Regions from separate parts of the Alkalibaculum bacchi genome, predicted to be linked through region 4. Evidence: riboswitches for the same ligand, from Rfam matches in the RefSeq annotation. Region 4 holds a riboswitch; each other region holds the start of a gene.

Region 1 (7,835 bases), on a different contig from region 4:
CGGGTACAGCAAAGGGACCGAAATTAGCATAGGGAACCCGTAAGTACTCTGCTTGACCTCCATTATATCCACCGAAGGTATCACTATAACCAAAGTAAGAACCACCCTCATTATATTCATTGGAATTGTCACATTGACTGGTTAAATCGTGCTCACAATACCAGCAGTGACCACAGGAAACTGGAAAAGGCACTATTACCCTTTGACCTTTTTTTACTCGTTGCACATCTTTACCAACTTCTTCTACAATTCCCATAGTCTCGTGACCTATTACGGTTCCCTTTTTTGTATTAGGAATAAAACCATGGATTAAATGTAAGTCTGAGCCACAGATAGCAGTAGATGTTACTTTTACGATAATATCATCATCTTTTTCAATTGTTGGATCAGGCACCTCTTTAACCTTTATATTTTTCATGCCTTCATAAACCATTGCCTTCATAGTACGCCTCCATTTTATTGACTTTAGATAGTAACACTAGTTTTTCCTACTAATATTTTCTTATCCATGAACAATAAACGAGGCAATTCAATAAAATAATAAGAGGGCGCAGATAAGAGTAAATTATCTTGTATAGAAAGTAGGGAGATTTATGGATATAATTGTTCAAAAATATGGTGGGACTTCTGTGAACAGTCCTGAATTAAGAGATAAAATTGTAGAAAATGTAATAAAAGCTCGGGAGGACGGTATCGCTACGGTTTTGGTCGTCTCAGCTATGGGTCGAAAAGGAGAAGCTTATGCAACAGATACCCTACAGAATCTTATTCCTGCTCATTATAAGGATTCTAGATTTATGGATATGCTTATATCTTGTGGAGAGATTATATCTACTACAGTCATTGCAACCCATCTTATGGATTATGGTATTGAAGCTATTTCATTAACGGGAGGTCAGGCAGGCATTTTAACAGATAGTACTTATGGTTCCGCAAATATCGTAAAGGTAGATGGTACTTATCTTCAAGAGCTTTTAGAAGAAGGGAAAGTACCTATAGTTGCAGGATTTCAAGGACAAAATGAAAAAGGAGAGATTACCACACTAGGTCGAGGAGGTAGTGACACTAGTGCAGTGCTACTGGGAATTACATTAAAGGCAAAGAATGTAGAAATTTTTACAGATGTAGATGGCATTATGACAGCAGATCCAAAACTGGTACCTAATGCAAAACTTATTGAAGAAATCAATTACGACGACGTGTTTCAATTGGCTCAATATGGTGCAAAGGTAATCCACCCAAAAGCAGTAGATTTAGCAATGCAATACAATATACCTCTAAAGGTAATCAACACAAGTAAGTATGGAGAAAGTATTGGAACCTTAATTAACAATCATCCTACAAATTCAGCTGGTTTAGTAGCGGCAGTAGCCCACGAATACGGTAAAATTCAATGGAGCTTGTCTACTAAGACAAGGGATAAAGAAATATTTAAACTCATGGCAAGTAATAATATTAGCATAGATATGATTAATATCTTTATAGATCAAAGCGTATTTATAACAAATGATATACATAAAGAAAAACTGATAAAAATATTAGAGGAGAATAAAATTGATTATAAATACGTAAATCATTGTACAAAAATCACCATTATTGGAAGCAAGATTAGAGGAGTACCTGGGATAATGGCCAAAATTATGGCTTCTCTTGAAGGAGATATATCTATTTTACAAACATCCGATTCTCACACTACTATATCCATCCTAGTACCTACAGATGTAGCTAATAGAGCTGTAAATCTGTTACATGGATCGTTTAATTTATAGTACTATTATTATATTCTAGAAAAATAGTAAATATAAATTGACATATAAGTAACTATGTGATAAGTTTTAAATGCAATAATTATTTATAGTTAAATACAAAATCTAATCATACAAGTTCCGTAAGGATTAATAGAGAAGCCGGTTCGATTCCGGCACGATCCCGTCACTGTATTAGGGAGTACTTTGTCATTATGCCATTGAGTCATTAACAAAATGATTTGAGAAGGCGATAAAGTGCGATGATCTTAAGTCAGGAGAACTGCTTGTAATGATACTTATTTGTGATTCTTACGGGAGATAAGAAGCATGTTTTTTTATTGCTATTGAGCTGCCTAAAGGCAGCTTTTTTGCATTAATTAATGAGCGAAGCTTTCGTAGTAGGTTTTTAAATAATTTAACATATAGAAAGCGGTGATTGTTATGCTAAAAGGACAGATTGTTAAACGATTTCTTCAAATCGTTATTGTTTTGTTTGGTGTAAGTTTTTTGAGTTTCCTGCTCATCTACATGGCCCCGGGAGATCCAGTACGTGCTATGTTTGCAGTGAGTGGCAACATCCCCCCTGAAGAAATTCTGGTTGAAATAAGGGAGGAATTGGGTCTAAACCGTCCATTTCTCGCCCAATACGGTAGTTGGCTAATGAAATGCTTACAAGGAGATTTTGGCACTTCCTACACACATGGTAAACCAGTTGCCCAGCTCCTGAGAGCCCGAGTAATGCCTACTTTGCAGTTATCACTCCTGTCCTTACTTATGATGCTAATTATGGCGATTCCTCTAGGTGTGCTTTCCGCTATTTATCAAAATCGACCTTTGGACTATATTATACGGGTAGGTAGCTTTTTTGGGATTTCCATGCCTAATTTTTGGGCTGGGTTGCTGCTACTCTACATAGTATCGTTGAAACTAGGTTGGTTGCCCGTAGTGTCTGCGGAAATGGGACTGAAAAAAATGCTATTGCCAGCGTTTACCTTGGCCTTTGCTATGGCGGGGAAGTACGCACGTCAAATTCGTGCTTCTGTGCTGGAGGAGCTAAAGCAGGATTATATATCTGGCGCTAGGGCTAGGGGAATCAAGGAATCTACTATTCTGTGTAAACATGTAATACCTAACTCCATGTTGCCCCTCCTTACCTTGCTTGGATTATCCTTGGGCTCGCTGCTAGGTGGCACTGCTATAGTAGAGGTGATTTTTTCTTTTCCGGCATTGGGAAGTCTTGCGATTTCAGCTATTACATCTATGGACTACCCCTTAATACAGGGCTTTGTCCTATGGATTGCCATGATTTATATGCTAGTTAATCTGGCGGTTGATTTTTCTTACAACTATCTAGATCCCCGCCTTAGGAAAGGAGCGTAGACTATGACCAATAGCAAACGGCAGTTTATCTTATTTTTAATTTTGGTTCTAGGTATTGTAGTAGTTGCAATTCTGGCTCCTGTATTGGTCACTCATGATCCCCAGCAGGCGATCCTTACAGAGGCTACCCAGGCGCCTAGCAGTGAACACTGGTTTGGCACAGATCGCATGGGACGAGATCTGTTCTCACGGGTTATTTATGGAACACGAACCTCCCTGTCATCAACATTGCTTCTCGTGATCAGTATTTTTACGGTGGGAGGTGTGCTGGGTATTGTGGCAGGTTATGCAGGGGGAGCGGTAGATGCAGTGATTATGCGCATCTCCGACATGATGGTTTCCTTTCCTGGGATGGCGTTGGCTATAGCTATGGCGGGAATAATGGGCCCCAGTATCACTAATGCGGTCATTGCAATCACCATGGTCAGCTGGACCAAATATGCCCGTTTGGCCCGTAGCTTGGTACTAAAAACTAAGTATGAGGATTATGTGTTGGCGGCTAAAATATCCGGCACTAGAACTCGCTATATTCTTTGGCGGTACATGACCCCTTCGGTCTTACCTACATTAATTATCACTGCGGCTACCGATATGGGTGGCATGATGCTGGAGTTGGCAGCCTTTTCCTTTCTAGGATTAGGGGCTCAATCAACTTCTATCGAATGGGGCTATATGCTTAATGAAGGTAGAGCCTATATGGAATCAGCTCCATGGCTAATGATCTATCCTGGACTGGCTATATTCATTACGGTGGTCTCATTTAATTTGCTAGGCGATAGTTTGCGGGACATTCTTGATCCACAAGACAGCAGCAAAAAACAATATTTTAGTAAGCAAAAAAAGGAGAGAAAAAAACATGAAAAATTAGCGTTAAAAAGGGAGAAATTATCTATGAAAAAGTGGATTAAAGGCGCAGGTCTTTTGTTGATCACTCTCATGATAACAGCAAGCTTTGCCGGTTGCGGCAATGACAGCACTAAAGACGATGCCGGCACAACAAATGACAGCCAAGCCGACACAACACACCTGAACTTCGGTGTCTACAATTATTCGGATTCATTGGATCCTGCCACCAATACGAATTCCAGCTGGGCAGCGATGCGTTTCGGTATTACCGAATCTCTGTTTATATTTAACGACCAGGTTGTAGCAGAAAACAATCTTTGTGATAGCTATGAAGTCTCCGATGACTATCTTACTTGGACCTTACATATCCGGGATGGTGTGAAATTCTCTAATGGCAACGATATGACTCCTTCTGCCGTAAAAGCTTCCATCGAGAGACTGTATGCCGAGACAGACGCGTCTCAAGGGGGGACAGGAAATTCCAACCCAGAGAGTTACCTTACTTATAAATCCATTTCAGCTGATGATGCGGCTGGTACGGTGACCATCGTTTGTGAAAGCCCCACCTCAAATATTCCAGGAATCCTTGCATATCCCTACTTTGCCATTATCGATGCATCTGTAGCGGACAAGGAAATTGTCGGAACAGGTCCATACAAGGTTGATAAATTCAACCCTGGTGTCAATATAGATATGTCATCTAATGAGCGCTACTGGAATGGTAAAGTACCTTATAAAACCGTCAATATTATGTTTATTGATGACAGTTCTACTAAGACTATGGCTTTAAAGAGTGGTGATATAGATCTGACTGAGAATATTACCACTGTTAGCGATCTGGCTACTTTGTCTGAGGACAGTGCTTACTATGTCTCTACTGCGGCTGGCGTGCGTACGGCTAATTCCTATATGAATTTTAAGGGTGTCTTGGAAAATGAGGCACTGCGTCAAGCAATAATAATCGCTCTGGATATTGATACAATGTGTGATATTACTGTAGGTGGCATGTACACCCCTGGTTTTTCGGTACTGCCATCCTCTTTGGCTTACAATTATGACAAACTGAATAATCCGTTTTCCTTCAATAAGGAAAACGCCATAAAAATACTGGATGATGCGGGAATCGTTGATAGTAACGGTGACGGCTGGAGAGAGTTAGATGGGCAAAATATTGATTTAGATTCGGTAACATTTACAAGTCGTAATCTCAACGAGTTTGCAGAGGCTAGTGCTTTGTTACTGAAGGAAATCGGCATTAAAGTGACGGTAAATATTCGTGACTATGATACGGCCTTGGCTCTGCTCAATGCCGGTGAATTTGACTTATGGACTTGCAATACTCTCACTGTAGGCGTAGGAGATCCACAAGACTATTTAAGCAATTGGTATTCTAAGAACTCTAGAAATTTTGGATACTATTCTAGCTCCGAATATGACGCTGCCTTCGAGGAGTTGATGATAGAGATGGACGACAATCGCCGCCTAGAGCTCATCACTGAACTGCAACAAATTCTCATTGATGGTGCAGCTACCATTGTATATGGTTATTATAATAGCCGTATGTTCAGCGATATTAGCAAAGTGACCGGAGCAGACATTGCTACTATTGACTACTATTGGTTGACTACCGATATTAAGCCGGCGAGGTGAGGTAATGCTTGACTACCAAAGTGTATCCGTCATTTATGGTGACAATAAACCATCTCTTTCTGATTTTACACTAAGGATTCAAAAAGGTGAGATTGTGGCTCTGGTAGGAGAGAGTGGAAGTGGAAAAACCACCGCCATCCGTGCTGCAATGGGATTGCTGCCGAGTGGCGGTCAGATTGTAAAAGGGGATATCCGTTTTGACGGACAATCCCTTTTATATCTTACGGACAATGAGTGGCGAGCCCTGAGAGGTGGCAGCATGTCTATGATCTTTCAGGATTCGGGGACCATGCTCAACCCTATACGCACCATCGGCAGTCAATTTATAGAATACATACGCACCCATAAACAAAAAACGAAAAAAGAGGCTTGGGAAATGGGATGGATGATGCTGGAGCGGATGGGATTGCCTCATAGTAAAACTATTATGAAATCTTACCCTTTCCAACTTTCCGGTGGCATGCGCCAACGGGTGGGTATTGCCATGGCTATGGTGTTTGAGCCTCGTATTTTACTGGCAGATGAACCTACTAGCGCCCTGGATGTGACAACTCAATCCCAGATTGTACGGGAGATGATGGGCTTGCGGGAGAAATTCGGCACATCTATATTACTGGTAACCCACAATTTAGGAGTAGCTGCCTATATGGCGGATCGGATTCTTGTAATGACTCAGGGCAGTATCGTCGATCAAGGCGATCGACAGGCTATTTTAGAGCACCCTAGTGCCGATTATACTCGTGATTTGTTGGAATCAGTACCGTCAATGAGGGGGAAACGATATGTCTGAAATAATATTAGAGGGTCGAGGTCTAACTCGGCGCTACAAAACAGATACTGGCCAAACTCTAACGGCCTGTAGAGGAGTGGATTTGACGCTTCACAAAGGAAAGACCCTGGGGATTGTGGGAGAAAGCGGTTGTGGTAAAAGTACTCTGCTACGGATGGTAACACAACTGGAGCAGCCTGATGAGGGCAGATTGTTCTATTTCGGAAAGGATATCACCTCTTTAAAGGGGGAGGAACTGCGCAAGAACCGCCGGCATATTCAAATGGTGTTTCAGGACTCTTCTGCTGCCTTTTTTCCCAGGATGAAAGTTTCAGAGGCTGTCAGCGAACCATTGCGCAATTTTAAACGCCTTTCCCAAAGGGAAGTTGACAGGCAAGTGTCCAAGTTGCTGGAATTGGTTGAGTTACCGGAGAGTTTTTCTGAACGCTATCCTCATTCTATGAGCGGAGGACAGAGGCAGCGGCTAGGTATCGCTCGAGCTCTGGCACTGAATCCAGATGTTTTAGTCTGTGACGAGGCGACCTCTGCACTGGATGTTTCCGTCCAGCAGCGAATTATACAACTTTTGGCGGAGATTCAGCGAGAGCGAAAACTCTCTATGATCTTTGTATGCCATGATTTGGCGCTGGTGCAGTCCATGTCCCATCAGATCATGGTCATGTATCTAGGAGGTGTTGTGGAGTCCTTACCAGGTAATCAGATGTGGGAGCGGGCCTGTCATCCTTATTCTAAGGCTCTTTTAGGATCAATTTTTGCTGTTGATATGGATTTTGATAAACCTTTAAGCAGGCTAGAAGGGGATGTTCCTAGTCCACTGGATTTACCTAAAGGGTGCCCATTTCACACCCGTTGTGCTCAGTGTATGGACCGATGTCAACAGGAACGGCCAGCCTTGAGGACAATTGGTCCAGATCATCAAGTAGCTTGTCATCTATATTCTAATGAAGTTAAGGAGTGTATATAACAATGATCATTTGTAATCACCAAGTGCAGCCTGGAGAGAAAAAAAGATGTGCACTGAAGGTAAGTGAGCGTATACAAATCCCCCTATGGTTAGTAGCTGGCAAGGAGCCAGGTCCCACATTAATTATAACTGCTGGTGTTCACGGCTGTGAATACGTAGGATTGTTGACTGCAAAAAAACTGTTTGAGGAGATTGACCCAGTTGGTATGCGAGGGCAAGTTGTGATTTTACCTTCGGTAAATGAGTTCGGTCTTTATCAAGGGCTGAAACAGATTGTCCCAGATGACGGAAAAAACTTGAACCGAGTATTTCCAGGTAAGGTAGATGGTACGACTAGTGAGCAAATCGCTTATGCTATTGAACATGAAATCTATCCCCATGGAGATTTTTTAATTGATCTCCACGGTGGCGACTGTAACGAAACTATGACGCCCTTAGTGTTTTTTTCTAAAGTTGC
Region 2 (7,835 bases), on a different contig from region 4:
CTAATGCAGCAATTCCCGCCGTTAAGATAAGACCACGAACTAAGATACTTACCTTAATAGAGAAGCCAGAGAAAGCCATGATAACACCTTTAGTATCTTTACCTGTTTTCCATTGGCTATAAGTAGCACCATTAGAATAGAATGAAGATGTTAATCCATATGAGAAGCCAAAGAATACTTGCCCAATTCCCATTATAGTAATAACAGCTATTACATTTTGTGCTACAAAATATGCAAGGATAATAGATGCAGCGTAACCACCCATTCCTAAAAGGTATGTAAGCTTTGTTCCAATCTTTCCTACGATAGAAGGGGATGCAATTGCTCCAATAAATCCTGCAATATTAAATACAAGAAGGAATACAGGTTGTAAGGCCATGCTATTTGTTACATAATTAAAGTAATAGAAAGAAGCAGCCATTAATAAATAGTATCCAATTAATTTTGTGAAATCTGAAATTACGAATAATACAAGGTTCTTATTAGAAAATACAGACTTAAACATATCACCTAATGAAGGACCTTTCTTTACTTGAGTTTTTGTGCTAGAAGCACTTATGGGTTCTTCATATCCTTTAGAAATAGCAAAATGCATATAATAAGCTACCATCATAACTGCTGCGAAAATACCTGCTGTTACAGTAAAGCCAAGGCTTGATCCTTCTCCAAATATTCCAGTGAAGAATAAGACTACTGGCATAGTCAAGTAAGAAGCCACTACTTTACCTACAGTAGAACCAGCTGCTCTTCTACTTGATAAGAAAGCTCTTTCTCTTGGATCGTCTGTTAAAACAGATACAAGAGACATATTCGCAGTCCAAGATACATTCCAAACTGTATGACTGATGATAAAACCTAAACTAATAATAATTGCGGCAAGTGTAGGGGAGCCAATGTTCGTAAATTGGAATATATAGAATAGCACGACAAATGGTGGTCCAACTAATAACCATGAACGGTATTTTCCCCATTTTAGATTGGATTTGTCTAAAAATACTCCTGCAACCAATGAGCTGACAATATCCGCGATTCCAGTGATTGTAGTGATTAACACGACTAAAGCATTTGGAAGCAATGCATAGTTGGTTAAGAACGGTGTAAAATAAGATGTCTCGACGAATGTCATAAAAGAAAAACCAGCATCTGCAATACCAAAGAAAGTCTTAATTTTGCTGTTGATTCTTCTACCCGCCTTTTGAATTTTGTCCATTATTTCATCTCCTCTTGTCTGTAAAGCATTACACTTTTACATAAAAAAGCACCATGAAATGGAATGAATAATAGAGTATTGCTAGTAAAAACGTAACAAAGGTATCGCTTTGCGATACCTTATAATAATCACAATAATTTTCTGTATTCTTACTATATCTTATGTATATTCATAGGTGTCTTTTATACCAAGTGTTGCTCTACAAAATTTATATTTATATAATATTATATTCAATTAAGATTGTCAATATGTCGCAAGATATAGAATTTTATTAATCGTTCTGTTCCTAGAATTACTTTTCTATAAGCTAAATAATTAAAAATTAAGAAACAATTAAGAAACATAAGCTTACTTATTTTTTTGTATGTTGTATAATATTGCTAGGAGCATTGTACGGAGTATTCAAATAATAAAAAATATAAAAATCGCTTAAAGCCAATAATTCTTATAAGATTTTGTATTTTGAGTGAGGTAAAGGAATGGATTAATAATATGAGAAAAAGAATAGTATTATTTTTAATAATTTTAATATTTTTATCATTGATATTTATTGTATTACCAAAGATTGGGTTTTATACATTCGTATTTGATCAAGGAGAGTATGAACATTCCGATGAATCTTCTACTGAAAGAATTTCTGATTTAAATGAGCTGAGTCCCAAAACTAGGGAATTGGCCCTTGAATTTTTAGAAAAATGCGAAGAAAATGGACTTAATGTGCGGATTACAGAAACCTATAGAACGCAAGCTCGACAAGATATACTATATGAACAGGGCAGAACTACACCTGGTTTAGTGGTTACATGGACGAAAAACAGTAAACACACTAAAAGGCATGCATTTGATATTTGCGAAGACGATACGGATGATCCTTATGGGGATTTAGAGTTTTTTAGGAAATGTGCAGAAATAGGTAAAGAAGTGGGGTTTACTCCAGGTTATTATTTTGATGAAGTGCAAGATATGCCTCATTATGAATTAAATAGATGGTGGATACAGTAATCACTTGTTCCTTATTTGTGTGATAAAAAGATAAGGGAATTAATATTACTGAAATTGATACATTAAGCAGAAGGTTCAAGAAATGAATAATACAAAGGAGGAAATAATATAATGGCCGAAATTAAATTTAAACTTGTTGAAACGATAGGGACAATATCTGAAAGCAATAAAGGTTGGGTAAAAGAGCTTAATCTGATTAGCTGGAATGAACGAGCACCTAAATACGATTTAAGAGATTGGGCACCAGATCATGTGAAGATGGGGAAGGGGATTACACTTTCTAAGGATGAATTGATTGTATTGAGAGATATCTTAAATCAGATGGAAATATAAAACCGCAAAGCCATTTGTATAATGGCTTTGCGATTTTATAATGTACTAGGAAACACCTACTTTTGACCCTAGCTCCTGCTCAGTCATCCTGAGCGCAAGCGAAGGATCTAGACCCAAAAGGGATACCCAAATGCTAGTGACTAAAGACGAGCGACTAATGCGCCACAGACGCTTTCTTGTATATGTGTTAATGGTAATGAAAAGCTTAATTATATATAAGTTTAAAGGGTTCGTATAAATGGAGGGGTTACTTATGAAGATTTTACTTGTAGAAGTAAATATAAGTGAGGGACGAGATGGAGCTAAGATAGAACAAATAAAAGAATCGTTAATGGTAGGTAATGATATAGAAATTATAGATTTAAATTCTGATAAGGACCACAATAGATCTGTATTCACTTATAAGGGAGAATGTGAAGCTGTTTTAGATGCTACAAAAAGATTATCGAAAAAAGCTATTGAACTTATCGATATGACGAAGCATAGAGGAAGTCACCCAAGAATGGGAGCAGTGGATGTAGTACCTTTTATACCTATATTAAATATGACTGGTGAGGAAGCTGTAGAAATTTCTAAAGAATATGGTAGGTATATGGGCAGCTTAGGCGTACCAGTATATTATTATGAGGATTCAGCCATTAGGGATGATCGAAAGTCCTTAGTTAAAATTAGGAAAGGTCAATATGAAGCACTAGCTGACAAAATGAAGGACGAAAGCTGGAAACCAGATGAAGGTCCATTTGAATTTAATCCTAAGAGTGGAGCCACTGTTGTAGGATCAAGATTTGCCCTATTAGCATTTAATATCAACTTAGATACTGAAGACTTAGAAATAGGAAATAAAATCGCTACTGCTATAAGAGGATCTTCTGGTGGATACCAGCATGTCCGCGCTATTGCATTAGAAATACCAGACAGAAAGATGATTCAAGTATCTATGAATTTAACGAATTATGAAAAGACGCCTATACATAGAGTATATGAAACAATAAAGTTTGAAGCGAGCAGATATAATGTAAATATTTCAGACACAGAGTTAGTAGGGCCAGTTCCAGTATATGCGTTAAGAGAATTACTTGATTTTTATATTAGATTAAAAGATTTTTCTACAGATCAGATTTACTTCTGACTGCGATATATCCGTTATATGAGAGTAAAGAGTAATAGTGTATTAGATATTATATTCTAAATTTCGCTATATCGTTAAGCTTTACAAATCAAATTAAAATGTTTATAATATTGTTATAACAAATACATATGTATGAATCAGGTGCCTTAATAGGAGAATAGGGAATCGAGTGAAAATCTCGAGCGGACCCACCACTGTAAATGAGGAGCAATGTATATTATCCACTGGTAACGGGAAGGAATATATTGCCGTGAGTCATAGCCAGGAGACCTGCCTGTATCATAGAATTCGTAAGCGACGGTAAAGTTTATGATCAATTTTATATTGGTCATAAACTTTTCTTTTTTTCGCGAACTAATGAGCCAAGCGAAGGTGAAGCTTTCGCAGGATTCTTTTTATCATACGCACCAAATAGTTTACTAATTTGACGCGTATGATAAAAAGAATCCGTAAATAAAAGCTTTAGCTTTCATTTAGCGAATGGCGCGACCGAGGAATCGGCCTAGCCGATTTCGAGGTGTAGAAAAATCAACTCATATGTCCACGTAAATGAAAGTTTTTATTTTAATATAATAATTTATTAATTTAAGGAGGAAGTTATGAACTCATTAATTCAAAACACTCAAGTCACTAAAACTAGGAAATTAGTTTACACAGCTTTATTAATTGCATTAGCATTTATAGGAGCACAAATTAAAATTTTGGGCTCCATCGCATTAGATGCATTGCCAGCCTTTTTTGCTGCTTTACTATTAGGTCCAGTAGCAGGTGCAGCAGTTGGGGCAATAGGTCACCTGCTCACAGCTATGACAAGTGGTTTTCCTATGTCTATCCCTATTCATTTAGTCGTAATGTGCACCATGGCTTTTATATGCTGGTTATATGGTTATCTCAACAATCGCATAAATTTAATTGTAAATAGTACTATTGCAATTATCCTAAATGGAGTAGGTGCAACTTATTTATCTGTATTAATCATGCAGTTATTAGGAATGATTCCAACTGTAAAAGAGTTTTTTTTCATGTTGGTAGGTCCCTTATTACTGGCTTCAACAGTTAACGTCCTTGCAGCTGCTGTTTTATACAGTTTGCTAAAGAAGAGAATTTAACTAAAACTAAATTGGCGAACAGGTGAGTATATTGAAGGTAAATAAATTTAGAGACTTAACATTAATGCACATAAATGAAGAAACAATGATGGTATTAGCATGTGATTCTTGTGGTGGAATAGGTATGAAAAAGCATGATGCGCTAGAAACACCACAAGAAGTAGTTGGGTACCTTACAGCAGGTGTGGCTTTAAGTGAATTATTAGCTTTTCGAGCTAAGCCAATAACCATAGTGAATAATTTTTGTGTAGAGATGAATCCTACTGGGGAAAAAATTATCGGTGGAATAAAGAAGGCAATTACTGATTGTGGATTAGATCAAGAAATGCTCCTTACAGGGAGTACAGAAGAAAATATGCCTACTGTACAAACATCTATAGGTATAACGGCTATAGGCATGATTGATCTTAAAAACTGGACGAAGCCAAGGACCTATAAGGGAGATGACCTTATTGTGGTTGGAAAGCCTAAGGTAGGGTCAGAAGTGCTAAAGTCTAAGGAAATACCCAATATCAAAATAATAAGCCTAATTAAAGATATACTAGGGATCAACGAAATACTTCCTGTCGGTTCAAAGGGCATTGATTATGAGATAGGGGAGCTTTGCAAAAGTAACGATTTGGATTTTAAATATACACAGACAGTAGAAGTAGATATAAAAAAATCTGCTGGACCAGTCACTTGTTTTATCATATCAGGACAGAAAGAAACCATATTAGAACAACTAACAAAATACAATGTATCTTATTCATATTTAGGGTGTTTTATTGAGAAATGCTAAGATATGAATGAATAAAAAACACCTAATATACTAGTATTTCTTTGGCAATAGTCAATAATCTACAATTATTGTAATCAAACAAAAATTCAGACTATAATTTGGTGCAAGGACTTATATTAATGTTCTACATGAGCCTTATCCTTCTTGAATATCAAGGAGGGTAAGGCTGGTTAAAGTGATACATTAACTCAAAAGCTACTATAGGTATCTATTATTTTCTAACATTTATCTCAAATTGTATCTTTAGCATAATCTTAGATGCTCATGCTAGCTAAATAGAAGTAATTATACATACACTTAAAAATCTTAATAGAGAGTGAATAACATTTGTTTATACATAACTACAAAAGGGATTTATATTATGGTAAAGTAGACTTATAATGCAATTATTATTAAAAATTTATCAAGTGGAGGATTTAATGGGTAAAGGCAATCATAGCAAATCAAAGTATAAGAATAAAGGCTGGTTAGATACACTAAAAAGCATTGTAATTTGTGGAGTATTTGGCGGCGTATTAGGTTTTTTTATAGGCGATTTTTTTAATCCATGGTTAAAAAGCGACAATATATTCATTGGACTTTTGAAGTTTTATGGCCTAATCATATTGTTTGTTATTGGATATATAATACATATTATCATTCATGAGGCAGGGCACTTGATTTTTGGATTGTTAACAGATTATACTTTTGTTTCTTTTCGAATAGGATCTATCACTATAGTAAAAGAAGATGGAAAGCTAAAAACAAAGAAATTTAATATACCTGGTACGGCTGGACAATGCCTTATGATGCCACCCAAAATAAAGGATGGGGAATTTCCGTTTGTTCTCTACAATTTAGGTGGAGTCATCATAAATTTACTCGTGTCCGCATTATGTATATCTACGATAGTTCTTATTAAAGAAATGGCATTTGTTTTAGAAGTTATATTATTATTGGCTGCATTCGCTGGAATACTAGCAGCAGTGACCAATGGTATTCCAATGAAAATTGGAGGAGTTCCCAATGATGGACATAATATTTACTCTATGCTAAAGGATGAAGATGCAAGGAGAGGGTTTTATGTTCAATTAGAGGTAAATGGACTACAGAGCTTAGGGATTAGGATGAAAGAACTACCTTTAAGTAAATTTGTGCTAAATAATAATGCAGATGTAAGCCAGCCTCTTAATACGGCTATGAGATTAATGGAATACAGCTATCATTTAGATCACCTAGATATAGAATCTGCAAAAACATGTCTTCTTTCTCTTACAGAACATATGGACCGCATTGCACTTCTATTTGTCAATGAAATAAACTGTGAAAGATTGTTTTTAGAATTAGTTACAGATTGTGATAAATCTACGATAGATCGTCTCTATAATAAAAAGTTAAAGAAATACATAAAAGCATCAAGGTTTCAGATGAGTAAGAAGAGACTAATGATGGCATATGAGATTTATTATACTAAGGACATAAATAAGGCATTGCAATTTTATAAAGAAGGCAAGAATTTAGCTTCGAATTCTCCGGTAAAAGGAGATGCGGATATGGAACTTATGCTCTTAGACTGGTTAAAGGTAAAATTATTATAATCCTAATTTTGTATTTCATCCTAATTTATGTGACTATTGTATACAATAATTATTCAGGAATTAGAATGATTTCAAGAATTCCCTATTTAGAAACAGGATGAACCTCATCAAAATATGTATTGAGATCAGAAAATTTACGTACTAATTAACCATAATACATTAGCTATATCGTAAAAAACGATCCAAGTGAATGCTGCTCAAGTATACAAAGAAAACAAGAATCATACAGTTGTAGTATATGCAACTAAAGAACTGTAAAAAGTGGAGTATAATAATTTAATATATTCCACTTAAGTTAAAACGAACAAAAAGATATTGATATTATATAGAGTGGATAGTGTAGTCCACCCTATATTAAAGTTATTTCTCTAGAGTAATTAACCAAACAGCTTGCTAATTATTTCAATTGCGCTTACAATTTTAGCTTCCCTTTTTGGATGGGTCCAATTTACGATTGCTGTTCCAGCTATAATTGCTCCCTTGGATTTACAAGCCTGTTTTATCTGATTGATTGCCCGTTTGCCGCCCATCTGGGGAAATGGTAAGAACTGAGTAACCAAACACGCTACCTTTTTATTTTCTAATGAACTTATATGGGTAAGATAAGCTCCTAAAATAGGCGAGATAGAAAAAGCTCTCACAGGTGCTGCTAAAATTACCCCATCATACTGACTCACATCAGGTATTGTCCCTA
Region 3 (7,835 bases), on a different contig from region 4:
ATCCTCTAACATCTTGATTCCAGGCTCTAGAAGTTTTACATCTCCTCTAAATTTGTTAATAACAAAGCCTTTCATTCTCGCTTGTTCTTCTTTTTCTAGCAGCATATATGTGCCATATATAGAGGCAAAAACACCACCTCGATCAATATCTCCAATGAGAACAACTGGAGAATCTACCATTTCTGCCATTCCCATATTGACTAAATCGTTTTCTCGTAAATTGATTTCAGCTGTACTTCCTGCACCTTCAATTACAATAGCATCATATTCTTCTGCTAATTTATCATAAGCCTCTTTGATGATATTCTTAAACTTGGGCTTATTCTTATGATATTCTGTTGCCGTCATATTTTGATATACCTCTCCCATGACGATTACTTGGGACCCAACATCTGAAGATGGTTTTAATAGAATTGGATTCATTTCTACCATAGGCTCAATTCTTGCTGCTTCTGCCTGTACTACTTGAGCTCTGCCCATTTCTTTTCCATCTTTTGTTATAAAGGAATTAAGAGCCATATTCTGAGATTTAAAAGGTGCTACATGATAGCCCATATCTTTCAGTACTCTACATACGCCAGCTGTTAAAATGCTCTTTCCTACTGATGAACCCGTGCCTTGAAACATAATATTCTTTTTTTTCATCTTTTACTCTCCAAATTAAAATTACTTAAGAATTTTTCATAATGGTCTATAACATAAAAATTATTCTTTTTCTTTAGTTCATCTATAATTTTTGTTGCCTTACCCTCTGTATAATCATACTGCCCATTTTTCTCTATAAAATAAATAGGTTTATCTACATCTTTTAAAATTTCTAAGTTAATTAGATTACCGTTTCCATAAGGCATATTGCTGACGAGAACATAATCGGCCTGATGTAGCATTTCTAAATTTAATTGTCCTTGTTCTTTCGTCATTGCAGAAAAAGGTGGGGCGTCTACTACAGGAATATTTAATATTCTGCACATCTCCCAGTCGCTATCCCCTTTATTAAGTATGCCTGCAGATAAGATCATTCCGAGAGAATTAAATCTTTCTAAAATTTCTTCTCCTGAGCCTCCACCACAAAGTATGTGTACTCTTGTATCTTGTTTATCCACCTTTTCTTTGATAACTCGAAGAGGCACAATTTCTCTTTTGCCGATAATCTTATTTTCTCGAATAATCATTTCCATTTTGTACAGTTGAGATAAATATTTTTCATGGATAACTTCATCAGGACTTCCTTCTGCTAAAACTTTTCCTTTGTTAAGAAGTATTAGCCGATCGCTAAATCGAGCTGCTAAATTAATATCATGAAGAATAGCTACTACAGTAACCCCTCTACTCTCTTTAAGTTTATGAATCAATTCCATGATTTCTAATTGATGATGGACATCTAAATGAGAAGTAGGCTCGTCTAGTAGTATTAGATTCGCTTGTTGAGCGATTGCTCTAGCCACGACTACTCTTTGACGCTCACCACCGCTTAACTCGTTAAACAATGCATCCTTAAAACGCCATGTGTTGGTCATTTCCATAGCTTCTTGTACAATTTCAAAATCCTTTGAAGTTTTCTTATGTTTTCGATCTATATGAGGATTTCTGCCCATCATGACGATATCTAAATTTGTAAACTCGTATTCAATATTAAACTCTTGAGGTACTACTGCTACAAGTTTTGCTAGTTCTTTTTTTGATATGCTTGTACTCTCATGATCTAATATGCGAATAGAACCACTGCTCTTTGGAATAATATCTGTAATAGCTTTGACTAAAGTGGATTTGCCTGTACCATTAGGTCCAATAATTCCTACAAATTCACCTTTATAGACAGAAAAATCCAACCCATTTATGATCTTTTTCTCCCCATAGGCTACTTCTAAGTTCTGTATTTTCAATACTTCTCTATTCATACTATATGCCTCCACGTTTTCTCTGTCTAAGAAGATATATAAAGAACGGACCACCAAAAATAGCTGTAATAACACCTACAGGTATTTCTTGAGTCATAAGACTTCTTGCTGCCGTATCACATAATATTAGAAAAATACCACCTAGCAAAAATGAATAGGGGTACAATTTTTTATGCTTTGGACCGACAAAAATTCGAACTACGTGAGGTATAATCAATCCAACAAATCCGATAATCCCTGTGATACTAACCGTAGCAGCTGTCATCAACGCAGTAACTACTAATGCGATAAGCTTTAGTTGGTCTGTATTTACGCCTAACTGAGAAGCACTATCCTCACCTATGAGCATAATGTCCATCTGACTATGTAAGCTATAAAGAATAATAAAGCCTATAACTACATAAGGGATAATAATCAAAACTTGCTCCCAACTCTTTCCATTAAAAGACCCCATAGTCCAATAGATAATCTGACTCATCTTATCCGAAAAAATCATAAGAACGGAATTTACTGCAGATAAAAATTGAGACATGGCCACACCACTAAGCAGCAATGTAGGTACAGGTACTTTATTGCCTATTTTAGAGATATTGTAAACTAATAATAAGGTAAGTAAAGCAAAGATAAAAGCCAGTATAGAAACAAGATCTTTACCATTGAAACTTAGGTTCATGGCGATGCCAATAGATGCACCTAGCGCAGCACCAGAAGAGACCCCTAATAAGAATGGGTCTGCCATAGGGTTTTTAAAGATTCCCTGATATGCAACACCGCAAATGGATAAGGTGCCTCCGACTAATAAAGCCAGTATTACTCTGGGCAGTCGTATATTCCATATGATCGCTATCGTAGATGCCTTAATTCCTTCTACATTCCCAATATTAAAAAGTTTGTGCAATAATACCTGAAATGTTTGCCCTACTGAGATATTTGCTACACCTAAATTAGTACAAACTAGAATGGTAATAAAAGCTAAAATAATTATTGTGATTAATGAGTGTTTTCGAATTCGTTTTTTCATATTTTCCCCTTATGTATGTCCTTAGGTCAAGAATAGCACTTTCGTATCCTAGAAAGTAATAAATTCATAGGGCAACCAACGATTGCCCTATCATTTTATTAAGCAGGTAATTTCTAAATTATAAACCACTACTATCTTCAGTGGCAAAATGACCCTAAAGGAATACCCAAGCGCTAGTGACTAGCAACTAGCGACTATTCTTAAAATGCTTCTGGATGAATTGCTTTTGCTAAAAATTCTAAACCTTTCATTACTCTTGGACCTGAACGAGATAAAATGTCATTTTCTTCTGTTCCCCATGGGAAATAAACAATATTATCATTTTCTACAGCAGCAACTGATTGAAGTCCACCATTGCCCTTGATCTCCTCTACTGTAGGGTATAATGAAATGTAAACATCAGGATTTGCATCTACAATTTTTTCTAATGTCAAAGTTGGCCATGCTGTATCAGAGTCTGCTGCAATATTTACTGCATTAATCTCCTGTAGCATAGAATCAATGAACGTATCTGCTCCTACTGAAACAAAATCTTGTAAGTCTACAAATACCTTTTTCTCTTCTGTGTCTTTGACTTTATCTGTAATCTCTTTTCGAGCAATATCTAAGTCTTCTACTAGTTTATTTGCAGTCTCTTGAACATTTCCAATCTTTCCAATTAATTGGATATTTTCTAAAACACCATCTACATCTGTTTGATCTGAAATGACAATTGTTTTTATCCCTGCAGCTTTGATAAGTTGTGTTGCATCTTCAGGCATAGGTGATGATACAAAGAGAACCTCTGGTTCTAAATCGATGATAAGTTCCGTATTGGGTTCTACATAATTTCCTACAACTTCAATCTCTTTTGTTTCTTCAGGATAATTACTGAATTCATCTCTACCTACGATTTGATCTCCTAAACCTACAGCAAAGAGCGTCTCTGTAATAGAAGCAGATACAGAAACAATTCTTTCAGGAGTTTTTTCAAGGGTAATTTCGTTATCTGCAGTATCCTTAAATGTAAATGGGTATATAGTTTCCGTACCGTCACTTGATTCGGTTGTTGTATTCCCCTCTCCTGTCGACTCTTCTTGTGGTTTATCATTTGAACACGCTGTCCAAGTAAATGCCATTAATGTGACGAGCATTAGTATTAGTACTTTTTTTAATGTTTTCATTTTGTTACCTCCAGTTATTTCATTATAATTTGTTTCTTAACGCAACAAAACCTTCTACATTTGAGAAGGTTTTCATATTAAACACGCACAACACCATCCTCCCCGATAGTTCCTAGTTTCTTAAGGCAGGTCTCCTGACTCGTGTTTCAATCTCCACTCTTCCTTCCCATCGTTTAGACAGTGGTTTTTATTAGAGTTTCGTCCACACTTACAGTAGCGGGGGCTGTAGTGGTTTTTCACCACTTTCCCTATTAAGCATTTGCACCTTATAGAGCTATTTTATTTTATAAGATTATGCTAACACAAAACCTATGAAATTTCAATATAAAAAGCTGAATGCGGAAAGCCGAATGCCGAATGCTCACCCTGTGGGCGAGGTTTTTTTATTTTTCAGTTCAAATATACTGAGCTTTTATATGATTTAATCACAAATTAACTCCTTATAATATAGACATAATCCCTTTACCACGCAATCTTCGCATAAGGGTTTTCGAGCCTTACATACTTTTCTACCATGTAAAATTAGCCAATGATGCGCTACAGACCAATCTTCTTCAGGGATATTCTTCATCAAATCCATCTCTGTGTTTAGGACATCTTTACTCTCTGCTAAGCCAATTCGATTAGAGACTCGAAACACATGGGTATCTACAGCTATGGCATTTTGTCCAAAGGCATTACTCACTACTACATTTGCAGTTTTTCTTCCCACTCCTGGAAGTTTCATGAGCTCTTCAATAGTATCTGGCACTTGACCCTCATACTCATTTATTAATATAGAGCAAGTAGCGATAATGTTTTTGCTCTTTGAATTGGCGAGACCACATGTTTTTATATAATCTAAAAGTTTAGGCTGCCCTAACTCTAGTATAGCTTCTGGTGTATTGTAATCTACAAATAATTTATCTGTAACAATATTTACTCTAACATCCGTACACTGAGCAGATAGAATCGTTGCTATTAACAATTCAAAAGAAGTTGTAAAATGAAGAGCTGGCCCAGCATCAGGGTACTCTTTTCCCAATAATTCTAATACTTGTTTTATGTCTTTCTTCTTTAACAAAAAATCCCTCCTCTAGAAAGAAATTCGTTTATTATTATATCATAAATATGTCGCAGATTGCTTCAGCGACTTTTATGTATTCCTCTTAAAGAGAAGATACAAAGACTTGAATACATTTTTCCCTTTATATAATCCCCTATACGAAAGAGAATTTATTTAGCAAAATAATACAAATTAATATCTAACTGACGTTTATTATGCTAAAATATTCATTGGGCGCTATTTTTATAAAATAGTGCTATGGACAATAAAGGAGTTCTTTGTATGAATAACAAGAAAATGTTATTAGGTGATTTAGGCTTGCTTATAACTGCCTTTGTATGGGGAAGTGGGTTTGTTGCTGTAAAGAATGCTTTAGACACTTTGTCTCCTATGTATATTATGACCCTTCGCTTTGGCATTGCAGCTTTGCTAACGGGAATATTATTTTATAGGAAAGTCATCACTATAGATAAAGAACACTTAAAAGCAGGGTTTATTATTGGACTTTTTTTATTTTCAGCCTTTACTACGCAAACCATCGGCTTACAGTATACATTAGCAGGAAAACAAGCTTTTTTAACTGGTACTAATGTGGTGATGGTTCCCTTTTTATTTTGGCTTATTAGTAAAGAAAGACCAGATAAATTCAGTGTTTTTGCTGCTATTTTAATGATTGCAGGTATTGGCTTATTAACACTTGATTTAAACAAAGGCTTTGTATTAAACAAAGGAGACATACTTACCTTAATATGTGCATTGCTCTTTGCTTGTCATATGATAGCAGTTGGTATTTATGCAAAAAAACACGATCCTATAAAACTTACAGTCATTCAGTTAGGTGTAGCCTTTATACTTTCTTTAGTAACTATGTTGGTTACCAGTGATCCTATACTATTTATTCCAGATAGTGGAATAAATGAAGTGCTGTTCTTGGGATTATTTTGTACATTTATGGCTTATCTCATTCAAAATATTGCTCAAAGATATACTACCCCATCCCATGCAGCTTTACTGCTTAGCTTAGAATCCTTCTTTGGTAGCATTATGTCTGTAATCTTTTTAGGAGATCTATTTAGTCCTAATATGATTGTAGGCTCCGTCTTAATTTTTACGGCCATTATTACTGCTGAAACGAAGTGGAAGTTTCTCAAGTTAAAAAAGCAAAATCAATCAATCGAAATGAACAATGGATGAACAAGTGCCTTGGGCACTTTAGTTCTACGTTGTAAGTTGTAAGTAAAAGCTTTTAGGTCACCAATTATAACTAGGCAAGAGACAGGGTCAAAAAGTAGAACTTTTCTGATAAAGAACAATCGTTTAACAATTGTTCTACCATCGTTAAATAATAGGAGGTTATTTTAAATGAATTATAATGAAGCTTTAGAATTTATTCATGGCACTTATGCCTTTGGTATCAAATTAGGTCTTGATAATATTGGAAAATTATTAGAATACATGGATAATCCTCAGGACAAATTAAAATATGTGCACATTGCTGGTACCAATGGAAAAGGCTCTACAAGCAATATGATAAGCAATGTCTTAAAAGAATCGGGCTATAGAGTTGGTTTGTTTATTTCACCATATTTAGAAGAATTCACAGAAAGAATCCAAATTAATGGCGCTCATATTTCAAAAGAGGATTTAGGCAGAGTTGCTGGAAAGGTGAAGGAATCTATAGATAAAATGATGAGTGATGGTTATTCACACCCTTCTGAGTTTGAAGTGGTCACTGCTATTGGCCTTCAATACTTCTACGAACAAAAAGTAGATCTGGTAACTTTAGAGGTAGGAATGGGTGGTCGTTTTGACGCAACAAATATCATTAAAGCGCCAGAAATATCCATCATCACTTCTATTGCTTTTGATCATATGCAATACCTTGGCAATACATTAGAAGAAATCACCTTTGAAAAAGCAGGTATCATTAAAGAAAATGGACATGTAGTCTTATATCCACAAGGTGAGCAAGTAGAAAAACAAATTCGTGGAATCTGTGTAGAGCGGAACAATGAGTTTTATCCAACTAATCCAAGTATAGTAGAGTCAAAGAGCGCTTCTCTAAAAGGACAAGAGCTTTCCTTTAAAGGTAGTAAAAATCTAGAACCATTTGACTTTAAACTAAGCCTACTTGGAAATCATCAGATTTTAAACTGTGCCACTGCCTTAACGGCTTTAGATGTTCTAAAAGAAAAAGGATACCATATCTCTACAGAGTCCATTCAAAGTGGAATGTCTAGCGTACGCTTCCCTGGTAGATTCGAACTCTTACGAGAAAATCCTACTATATTCATTGATGGTGCACACAATGAAAATGGCATCGATTCACTGGTAAATACGGTAAAAACATATTTAGATAAGAAGGTCACATTGTTCTTTGGTGTTTTAGCAGATAAAGACTACGATCCTATGATTGACAAGCTAAGGACGATTTCAGACAAAGTATATACTGTAACTCCAAATAATCCAAGAGCAATGTCGTCACAAGAATTAGCAGAACATATCAAGAAAAGATCCCCAGAAATAAATGTGACTCCTTTAAAAACAATAAAAGAGGGCGTAGAAATAGCTTTAAATGGCTCTAAAGACGATGTATTTATTTTTGTAGGTTCTTTATATATGATTGGAGAAGCGAGAACTGCATTAGTTTCTAGTCTTTAGTCGCTAGCCTTAAAGAGTCAGGCAGGATCTAAGGTCAGGAAAATAGC
Region 4 (7,835 bases):
TACCGTGCGTATGCCAAGCTCTTTGCGGATAGCCCCCACATATTTCATAGAGGTATGATACTTCTGAGCAAAGAAGAAACAGATATTCACCTGCTCCAGTAGCTTGACGCACTGCTCCGGGGATAGACTGATATTGACGCCCAGCGCTTCCAAACAATCCGCCGTGCCGCAAAGGGAGGAAGCTGCGCGGTTGCCGTGCTTTGCCACCTTTACACCGCAGGCCACCGCAACAAACGCGGAGGTTGTAGAAATATTGAAGCTGTGCGCGTTGTCACCGCCGGTACCAACGATCTCCATAACCTGCATATCATGCTCCACTTTCGTAGCGTGGCTTCGCATGGCTGCAGCACAGCCAGAAATCTCATCGATGGTTTCAGATTTTGTGCTTTTGGTGGAAAGCGCCGCCAGAAACGCGGCATTTTGAATGGCGGTCGTCTCACCGCTCATGATCTCATTCATAACGGTGTAGGCTTCGTCATAGGTTAAGTCACGTTTATCTACTATCTTTACAATAGCTTCTTGGATCATTGTTTTATCTCCTTTGCTAATTCTAAAAAATTCTTCAAAATAAGGATTCCATCTGGGGTCATGATGGATTCTGGGTGAAACTGCAGACCAAACACCAGGCTTTCGCTGTGCCGGACGGCCATGACCTCTCCATCCTCCGTTCTAGAAATCACCTGAAGGCAATCCGGCAGGGTCTCCTCCAAGACTGCCAGCGAATGGTAGCGTGCCACCGGAATCGCCGTTGGGCAGCCTCGAAACAGAGGACAGCTCTGATCCAGCGTGGTGATCGACTGCTTGCCATGCATTAGCTCTTTTGCGTAGGACACCATTGCGCCGTAGGCAGTGCAGATGACCTGATGCCCTAGACACACGCCAAGAATCGAGAACCGGCTCCCAAGTTCTTTTACCACATCCATGCAGATGCCAGCATCCTCTGGTCTTCCGGGACCGGGAGAGAGAATAATTGCCTCGGGTGAGAGCGACGCAATTTCTTCTGCGGACATCGCATCGTTTCGAATGACCCGTGTATCCGGATTCAAGGTCCCCACAAGCTGATACAGGTTATAGGTGAAGCTGTCATAGTTGTCAATGATCAGTATCATAGGTTTTCCTCCTCAGCCTCATGGAGCGCTTTGACCACGGCAGCGGCTTTATTCAGGCATTCCTGATATTCCGTCTCCGGCACGGAGTCTGCCACGATACCCGCACCGCTTTGAATGAATACCTTGTTGTTCTTTTTGTATACAATGCGAATAGCGATGCAGGTATCCAAATTGCCCGCAAAGTCTAGATAGCCGATAGCCCCACCGTAGATACCCCGCTTGTTATTTTCTAGATCATTAATCAGCTGGCAGGCTTTGATCTTAGGTGCGCCGGACAGGGTGCCCGCCGGCAAAATCGCATCCACGGCGTCCATCGCCGTTTTTCCCTCCGCCAGCTCACCGCGGACGATGGAGCCAATATGCATCACATGAGAATACCGTTCGATTTCATGGTACTTCTCCACTCCCACACTGCCAAACCGACTGATCTTGCCGATGTCATTTCGTCCAAGATCTACAAGCATATTGTGCTCAGCCAGTTCTTTGGGGTCAGCCAGCAGCTCCTCAGCCAGCGCATCGTCCTTCTCCTTCGTTGTTCCTCTCGGCCGTGTGCCCGCCAGCGGGAAGGTATGCAGTACACCATTTTCCAGCTTCACCAGCGTTTCCGGCGACGCACCCGCCACCTCCATATCCGAGGTAGAAAAGTAAAACATATACGGCGACGGATTCACCGTCCGAAGCATTCGATAGGTGTTCAAAAGAGAGCCTTCATAATCTGCCGCCAGTCGATTAGACAGCACAATCTGAAAAATGTCGCCCTCTCTGATGTGGTGTTTAGCCTGCTCCACCATCTGGCAATACTCCTTCTGACTGAACAGCGGCTGTAACTGAGACCTGAGATGCCCGGGTGGCTCCTCTCTGGGCGTTCCAGTTTTCAAAAGTGACGCCATCTGTGCCAGCTCCAGTAACGCCCGGTTGTATTCCGTTTCACAGTTGGCAAGAGAAATATTGACGATCAGCATAATCTTCTGTCGGTAATTGTCAAAGGCGATGACCTTGTCAAAGAGCATTAGGTCAATATCATTAAAGCCTTCTGTGTCTCTGCCGTCCAGTTGCAGGGACGGCTCAGCATATTTGAGATAATCGTAGGAAAAATACCCTACCAGACCCCCAGTGAACGGAGGCATACCGTCCGGACGTGCGCTTTTGTGTTCCTCGATGATCTGCTTGATGTATGTTCCCGGGTTGGTCGTCTCAAATCGCATGGAACCGATGCGCAACTGACCGTCTAAACAAGTGATTTCCAGCTTTGGGTCATAACCAAGAAACGTATACCGGCCCCAGTTTTCGTGATCAGATACAGATTCCAGGAGATAGCAGTGAGTGGATACGTTTTTCAGTATCTGCAGCACCTGAATAGGAGTCCCGAAATCCGATAAGATTTCCATACATACTGGCGCAGTTTTGTACTGCCCGGATTTCGCAAACTGTTTCAGTTCATTTAAGTTTGGCTTTACCTGCATAATATTTGCTCCTTTTCTATCTGCCAGGGAAATAAGAATAGCTTAGCTACCAGCGGCTAGTCTTCAGTCATCAGTGTTAGGGTCAAGTCTTATGGGTCAAAGATTTGGCCCTAACATAGGATGACTCAAGCAGCAGCTAGGGTCAAAAGTACAACTTTCCTATTACATAAAAAAAACGCCCCTGACAGAATTTTAATTCTGTCAAGGACGAATAAATCGCTATCCGCGGTGCCACCTTGATTTACGGAAATCCCGTACTCTTTTCAGGATACCATCATATCCCTGGCCACTTACGCGTGCCGGACGTCGCAGAATACTCAGATCGAAACCCTTTGACTGCGCCCTCAGCGGTCCATTTGATGACTTGTTTTCCGCCCGATTCTCAGCAACACGGACTCTCTTTGGGATCATGATCACCGTTATCTCCGCTTCAACGGTTTGCAACAGAATAGCACGATTTGTCCGTGTTGTCAAGTGGTTTATGATAAAAGTCATTTTGTTTCGCTTACAAATTTATATAGTTGGGCGGGTATGCGCTTCGCGCAATGATCAATTTAGAATTGAGAATTAAAAAACGCCAAAGGCATTTTTTAATAATCTCCTGTAGTTACTCCAGCCGCTTCATAAGTAGCCATTTCATCGGCCACTCTTAGTGCTGTATCTATTGTTGGGAACATAAGAGCCGCTCCTGTTCCTTCTCCAAGCCTCATATTAAATGCAATTCTTGGTTCTAGTCCTAATTGCTGTAGTCCGATACGACAACCTTTTTCTTCTGAGCTATGGGATGAAATCATGTACTTTGTTGCCACTGGTGCAATCTGAGCTGCTGTTAATGCTGCAGCTGTTGAAATAATACCGTCTAGAATAATTGGTACTTTTTTATAAGCTGCTTCTAATATTGCTCCAACTAATGCAGCAATTTCAAGTCCCCCAATCTTTGCAAGAGTGCCAACAGGGTCTTTTATATCGATATTATTGATTTGAATTGCCTTCTTAATTACTTCTTGTTTATGTATTAAAGCATCATCTTTTATTCCTGTTCCTCGCCCAGTTACTTCTTCAATAGAGCAGCCTGTAAATACGGAAATAAGAGCTGAACTTGGTGTTGTATTCCCTATTCCAACTTCCCCTGTAGCCAAAAGATTTATGCCAGAATTTATAGCATCTCTAGCAACTTTTGCACCTGTAAAAAGAGCTTGAAGAGCTTCTTTTCTACTCATTGCAGGTCCTTTAGCCATATTATCCGTGCCATTTTTTACTCGACTAGCCATGAGTTCTGGTGGATTTAGTGGACCAGCGATTCCGATATCTGTTGCGATAACGTCTCCTCCTCCACTTCGAGCGATAATATTGACTCCCCCGTTTTTATTCATATAAGCATAAAACAATTCAGCCGTAACCTCTTGAGGTGCAGCGCTTACTCCTTCAGCTACAACGCCATGATCACCTGCCATTAAAAGTACAGCTTTTCCTGTGATCTTAGGTTGAGCAGTGCCTTGAACTCCTGCAATTTGTTGAGCAATATCTTCTAATACCCCTAAGCTTCGAAGAGGTTTAATCTTAGCATCTAAACGAGCTTGCATACCTGCAATAGATTTTTCGTCTAACCCTGTAATATTACTTGTAAGCTCTTGTAATGCACTTTCAAGTTCTGCTTCACTTGCACTTTTCACATCTTTCAAATTATGAAATTTTTCGTTGATTGTATTCATTTTTATATCTCCTCCAGATTAGAATTATTATTAGATTGTGGCAAAAGCTAAATAATCAATCTTCCTCGGTCGCGACGCTCGCCAAATGAAAGCATAGCTTTCATTTCGTATCCACGAGACTCCTCAGTCAAATCGGCAAGCCGTTTGCCTGTTCCGTCTCATGTCTACTGCGAAAGCTATGCTTTCGCTTGGCTCGCTGTTTCACGAAAAAAAGTCCCGCCACAATAATATTATTTATTGTGGTCGGGACTTTGCCGTCATCTCCGCCGCTTCCCATTTCAGGAAAGGCTTCTCAATCTTAGGCAGGTCTCCTGGCTTTGACTCAAACGCCCTTTCGCCCCTTCCCAGCATTAGCCAGTGGTTAGCGTGAGCTCGTCATTACAGTGGTGGGTCCGCACCGGACTTTAAGCAGTAGAAATCTACAAATCTTAAATTTATGATTTCCTTACATAAGTTCGCCAACAACTCCTTCGTCGTAGGGCGAACTAATACCGGTTTCCCTATTCTCCTCATATGAGGCACCTAAAATTGCTTACATATTTTAATTTATTTATATTATACCAAATGGATTAAAATAGTCAATAGTGTGACTTTAATTTCTATCTATTTAGTTTAAACTCCTCTCTCATTGACAGCAATCTGCAACCTGTTTGTGATATAATTATTAATATTAAATAAAAAAGTGAGGCAGATACTATGATTACTCAGGAAGAAATTGAAAAGAAAATTACGGAATATCCTATATTTGAGTACGCATTTTTTGATACAAATGAATTAAGTTTTTACCCTAATGTAAGAACCATATGTGAAGTTCAATGTCCTCAATATGGAAAGTCCTGGTCCTGCCCACCAGCAGTGGGTACATTAGAAGAATGTAGAGAAAGGTGCTTAGCATATAAGGACGCTTTTATCTTTAGCACCGTTTCAGAAGTAAAAGATATACTCAATATGGAAGAAAGCCTTTCAACAAGAGGCGAACACATTGATATTGTAAACCAAATAAGAAAAGATGTCTTTCCTAAGGATGAGAACATATTAATTTTGACAGCAGAATCCTGTAGCATATGTGAAAAATGTACATATCCTGATAGCCCTTGTAAACACAAAGATAGGATGTATCCTTGTATTGAAAGTCAGACCATAATCGTAACGGAAATATGCGAAAATTACAATATGTCCTTTTTAAACGGTCATAATATCATCACCTGGTTTTGCTTGATTTTATACAACAAAAAGTAGCCATCAGCAACCAGCAATCAGCCACCAGTGCTCTTGGACTAGGCTTCGGTGGTCAAAGACACGTATCAAGCTAACTACCAGCTCCAATCCAAGTATTCTAGATTCCTCATAAGCTATTTAACACTAGAATCATTATTAAGTAGTAACCAATATTTCGTATAATATCAAATAACTAATAAAAAACCAGCTCTACTGGTTTTTTATTAGTTAAGATGTAAATACTAAAATTTAGTGTTCATAGATTTCTTCTTTTACAGCCAAATGGTTCTTTTCCTTAACCTTGTTTAAGTAAATAATATACCACGCAACCAAAACAATTCCCTTAATCACACTGCTTAAACTTACACTCCACCACACACCAGTAACACCTAGTACCGCATTAGATGAAAGAAGGACTGCTGCTGGAATTCTAAGACTTGTAAAAACAATGCTCACAACAGAAGGAGGTACTGTTTTTCCTAATCCATTAAATGCACCAGCTGTTGTAATTTCTAAGCACATAAACAATTGAGAAATTCCAAGTATTTTCAAATACTTGACTCCATAATAGATGGCTTCTTTTTCAGACAAAAATATGCTAAATATTGGCCTCGCACCAAAAATCAGTAAAACCGTAGTAATAAGTCCTATAGTCGTCATAATCCTCACGGCGATATGATAGCCTTTATTGATTCGATCCCACTTTTTCGCTCCATAGTTTTGACCTACAAAGGCCGCTAAAGCTGTAGAAAAACCATTCGCTGTATTCCAAGATATGGATTCTATTTGAGATCCTATTTGTTGTACTGCTACAGGTACAGGACCCCACTGAGCTATAAGTCTTGCAATGATCATAGATATAAAAGTAAAAAGTCCATTTTGCAACGCAACTGGTAGACCCAATGTAAATACTTTTTTTAGTATATTCCAATTAGGTACTTGAAAAAAACCCACTTTAGAGGTATAGGATAATTGAGCTTTAACTGCCTTAAACAAGAAAAAAGTCACAATCATTTGTGCAAAAACCGTGGCAATTGCTGCACCTTCTACTCCTAAAACAGGAAATGGTCCTATTCCTAAAATCAAAAGGGGATCTAGAATAATATTTGTAATAACGCCTATGACATTAATATAGAAAGGCGTTCGACTGTTTCCATGCCCATTTAAAACTCCGGTCAGCACAGGATTTAAAAATGTAAAAATCATCCCATATGAGACAATGAGCAAGTAATCCTTAGCCATTTGAATAACAGAAGGATCTCCTAAATGGAAGAAATCAATTAGTGAATCTTTGAATACTATGAGAACTGTACTATAAATAAGAGCCAGAAAAATAACTAGCTGCAAACAGCTTCTAATAAACTCTAGAGCAGATTTTATATTCTTTCCTCCTATAGACTGAGCCACGCCTACTTCTGCACCAATTTTTGGTATCATAATAAAAGCCATAGCCAACCATGGAAAAAAACCAGCAGTACCAACTGCTGCTACAGCTTTGCTGCCTAGCTTGCCAATAAAAATCATATCAGCTAAACTATAGGTCATTTGAATAAAAGAGGACCCCATAATGGGTAGTGCCAATTTTAATAGTGTCTTTTGTATGCTACCTTCTGTTAATAAATTTACTTCTTTCAATGTCTGTTCTCCTTGACGTTAGATCATGATAGAGTATTATAACATAATTGCTCTTAATTTACCTCTAAAGGGTAAAAAACTAAATTTATAGATTAAGACTTTATCATATTATTCTCTTGTCGATCATATTAAACTATAGAAATTTTCTCATTATTTGCGTGAAATTTTCGTAACTTCTACCGTCATAATCTATTATAATTAAAATGAGGTGACATATGATTATCCTTACAGCAAAAGACAGCGATTTAGATTATGCAACAGGGATCAATCTAGGTAGCGATGATTATTTTACGAAGCCCTTTAGTGCCATCTCCTTAGTAATGAGGGTAAAGGCCATACTGCGAAGAGTTAAACTAGACAAACAGTTACAAGAAAGCGATGAAAAACAGGAAAATTCTCTTACCTTCGGTCAAATCTCCATTAACCGAAAGGCCATGAAAATCACCGTTAATGGTGCTCTTATAGACTTTTCACCTACAGAATACAATCTTCTACTCTATTTGATTGAAAATGCAGATCGAGCAGTATCAAGAGAAGAACTGCTCAATGAAATATGGGGTTACGAAAAAGACATTGAAACTCGTGCTTGTGACGATACCGTGCGCAGAATCCGAAAAAAGCTCGTCCATACCAATACAAAAGTAGAAACCATATGGGGCTTTGGCTTTACTATGAAGGTGGTTGACCCTTGAAAGATA

Evidence for each region. Region 4 has a riboswitch for cobalamin ahead of cobT (nicotinate-nucleotide--dimethylbenzimidazole phosphoribosyltransferase). Riboswitches for the same ligand answer to the same signal wherever they lie in the genome.
Region 1: it holds a riboswitch for cobalamin, as region 4 does, so the genes downstream of both, nikB (nickel ABC transporter permease) here and cobT (nicotinate-nucleotide--dimethylbenzimidazole phosphoribosyltransferase) in region 4, are expected to answer to the same signal.
Region 2: it holds a riboswitch for cobalamin, as region 4 does, so the genes downstream of both, DES36_RS10700 (ECF transporter S component) here and cobT (nicotinate-nucleotide--dimethylbenzimidazole phosphoribosyltransferase) in region 4, are expected to answer to the same signal.
Region 3: it holds a riboswitch for cobalamin, as region 4 does, so the genes downstream of both, DES36_RS01800 (ABC transporter substrate-binding protein) here and cobT (nicotinate-nucleotide--dimethylbenzimidazole phosphoribosyltransferase) in region 4, are expected to answer to the same signal.

Annotation. Positions count from the first base shown of each region.
Region 1 covers NZ_QNRX01000026.1:13,434-21,268, forward strand. The annotation lists gene DES36_RS13775 (zinc-dependent alcohol dehydrogenase) at 1-442, opposite strand, end outside; gene dapG (aspartate kinase) at 594-1,769, shown strand; cobalamin riboswitch at 1,865-2,050, shown strand; gene nikB (nickel ABC transporter permease) at 2,190-3,128, shown strand; gene nikC (nickel transporter permease) at 3,132-5,624, shown strand; gene DES36_RS13795 (ABC transporter ATP-binding protein) at 5,629-6,414, shown strand; gene DES36_RS13800 (ABC transporter ATP-binding protein) at 6,407-7,378, shown strand; gene DES36_RS13805 (M14 family metallopeptidase) at 7,381-7,835, shown strand, end outside.
Region 2 covers NZ_QNRX01000014.1:54,248-62,082, forward strand. The annotation lists gene DES36_RS10680 (MFS transporter) at 1-1,210, opposite strand, end outside; gene DES36_RS10685 (M15 family metallopeptidase) at 1,703-2,212, shown strand; gene DES36_RS10690 (YdbC family protein) at 2,324-2,545, shown strand; gene ftcD (glutamate formimidoyltransferase) at 2,799-3,674, shown strand; cobalamin riboswitch at 3,797-3,966, shown strand; gene DES36_RS10700 (ECF transporter S component) at 4,274-4,783, shown strand; gene DES36_RS10705 (AIR synthase related protein) at 4,815-5,564, shown strand; gene DES36_RS10710 (hypothetical protein) at 5,945-7,141, shown strand; gene DES36_RS10715 (flavodoxin family protein) at 7,519-7,835, opposite strand, start outside.
Region 3 covers NZ_QNRX01000002.1:69,415-77,249, forward strand. The annotation lists gene DES36_RS01785 (cobyric acid synthase) at 1-645, opposite strand, end outside; gene DES36_RS01790 (ABC transporter ATP-binding protein) at 642-1,898, opposite strand; gene DES36_RS01795 (FecCD family ABC transporter permease) at 1,900-2,919, opposite strand; gene DES36_RS01800 (ABC transporter substrate-binding protein) at 3,120-4,082, opposite strand; cobalamin riboswitch at 4,190-4,366, opposite strand; gene nth (endonuclease III) at 4,504-5,145, opposite strand; gene DES36_RS01810 (DMT family transporter) at 5,410-6,321, shown strand; gene DES36_RS01815 (bifunctional folylpolyglutamate synthase/dihydrofolate synthase) at 6,490-7,788, shown strand.
Region 4 covers NZ_QNRX01000005.1:68,702-76,536, forward strand. The annotation lists gene trpD (anthranilate phosphoribosyltransferase) at 1-528, opposite strand, end outside; gene DES36_RS04975 (anthranilate synthase component II) at 525-1,109, opposite strand; gene trpE (anthranilate synthase component I) at 1,106-2,572, opposite strand; gene cobT (nicotinate-nucleotide--dimethylbenzimidazole phosphoribosyltransferase) at 3,163-4,284, opposite strand; cobalamin riboswitch at 4,569-4,825, opposite strand; gene DES36_RS04995 (DUF2284 domain-containing protein) at 4,981-5,523, shown strand; gene DES36_RS05000 (MATE family efflux transporter) at 5,752-7,137, opposite strand; gene DES36_RS05005 (winged helix-turn-helix domain-containing protein) at 7,353-7,829, shown strand; gene DES36_RS05010 (sensor histidine kinase) at 7,826-7,835, shown strand, end outside.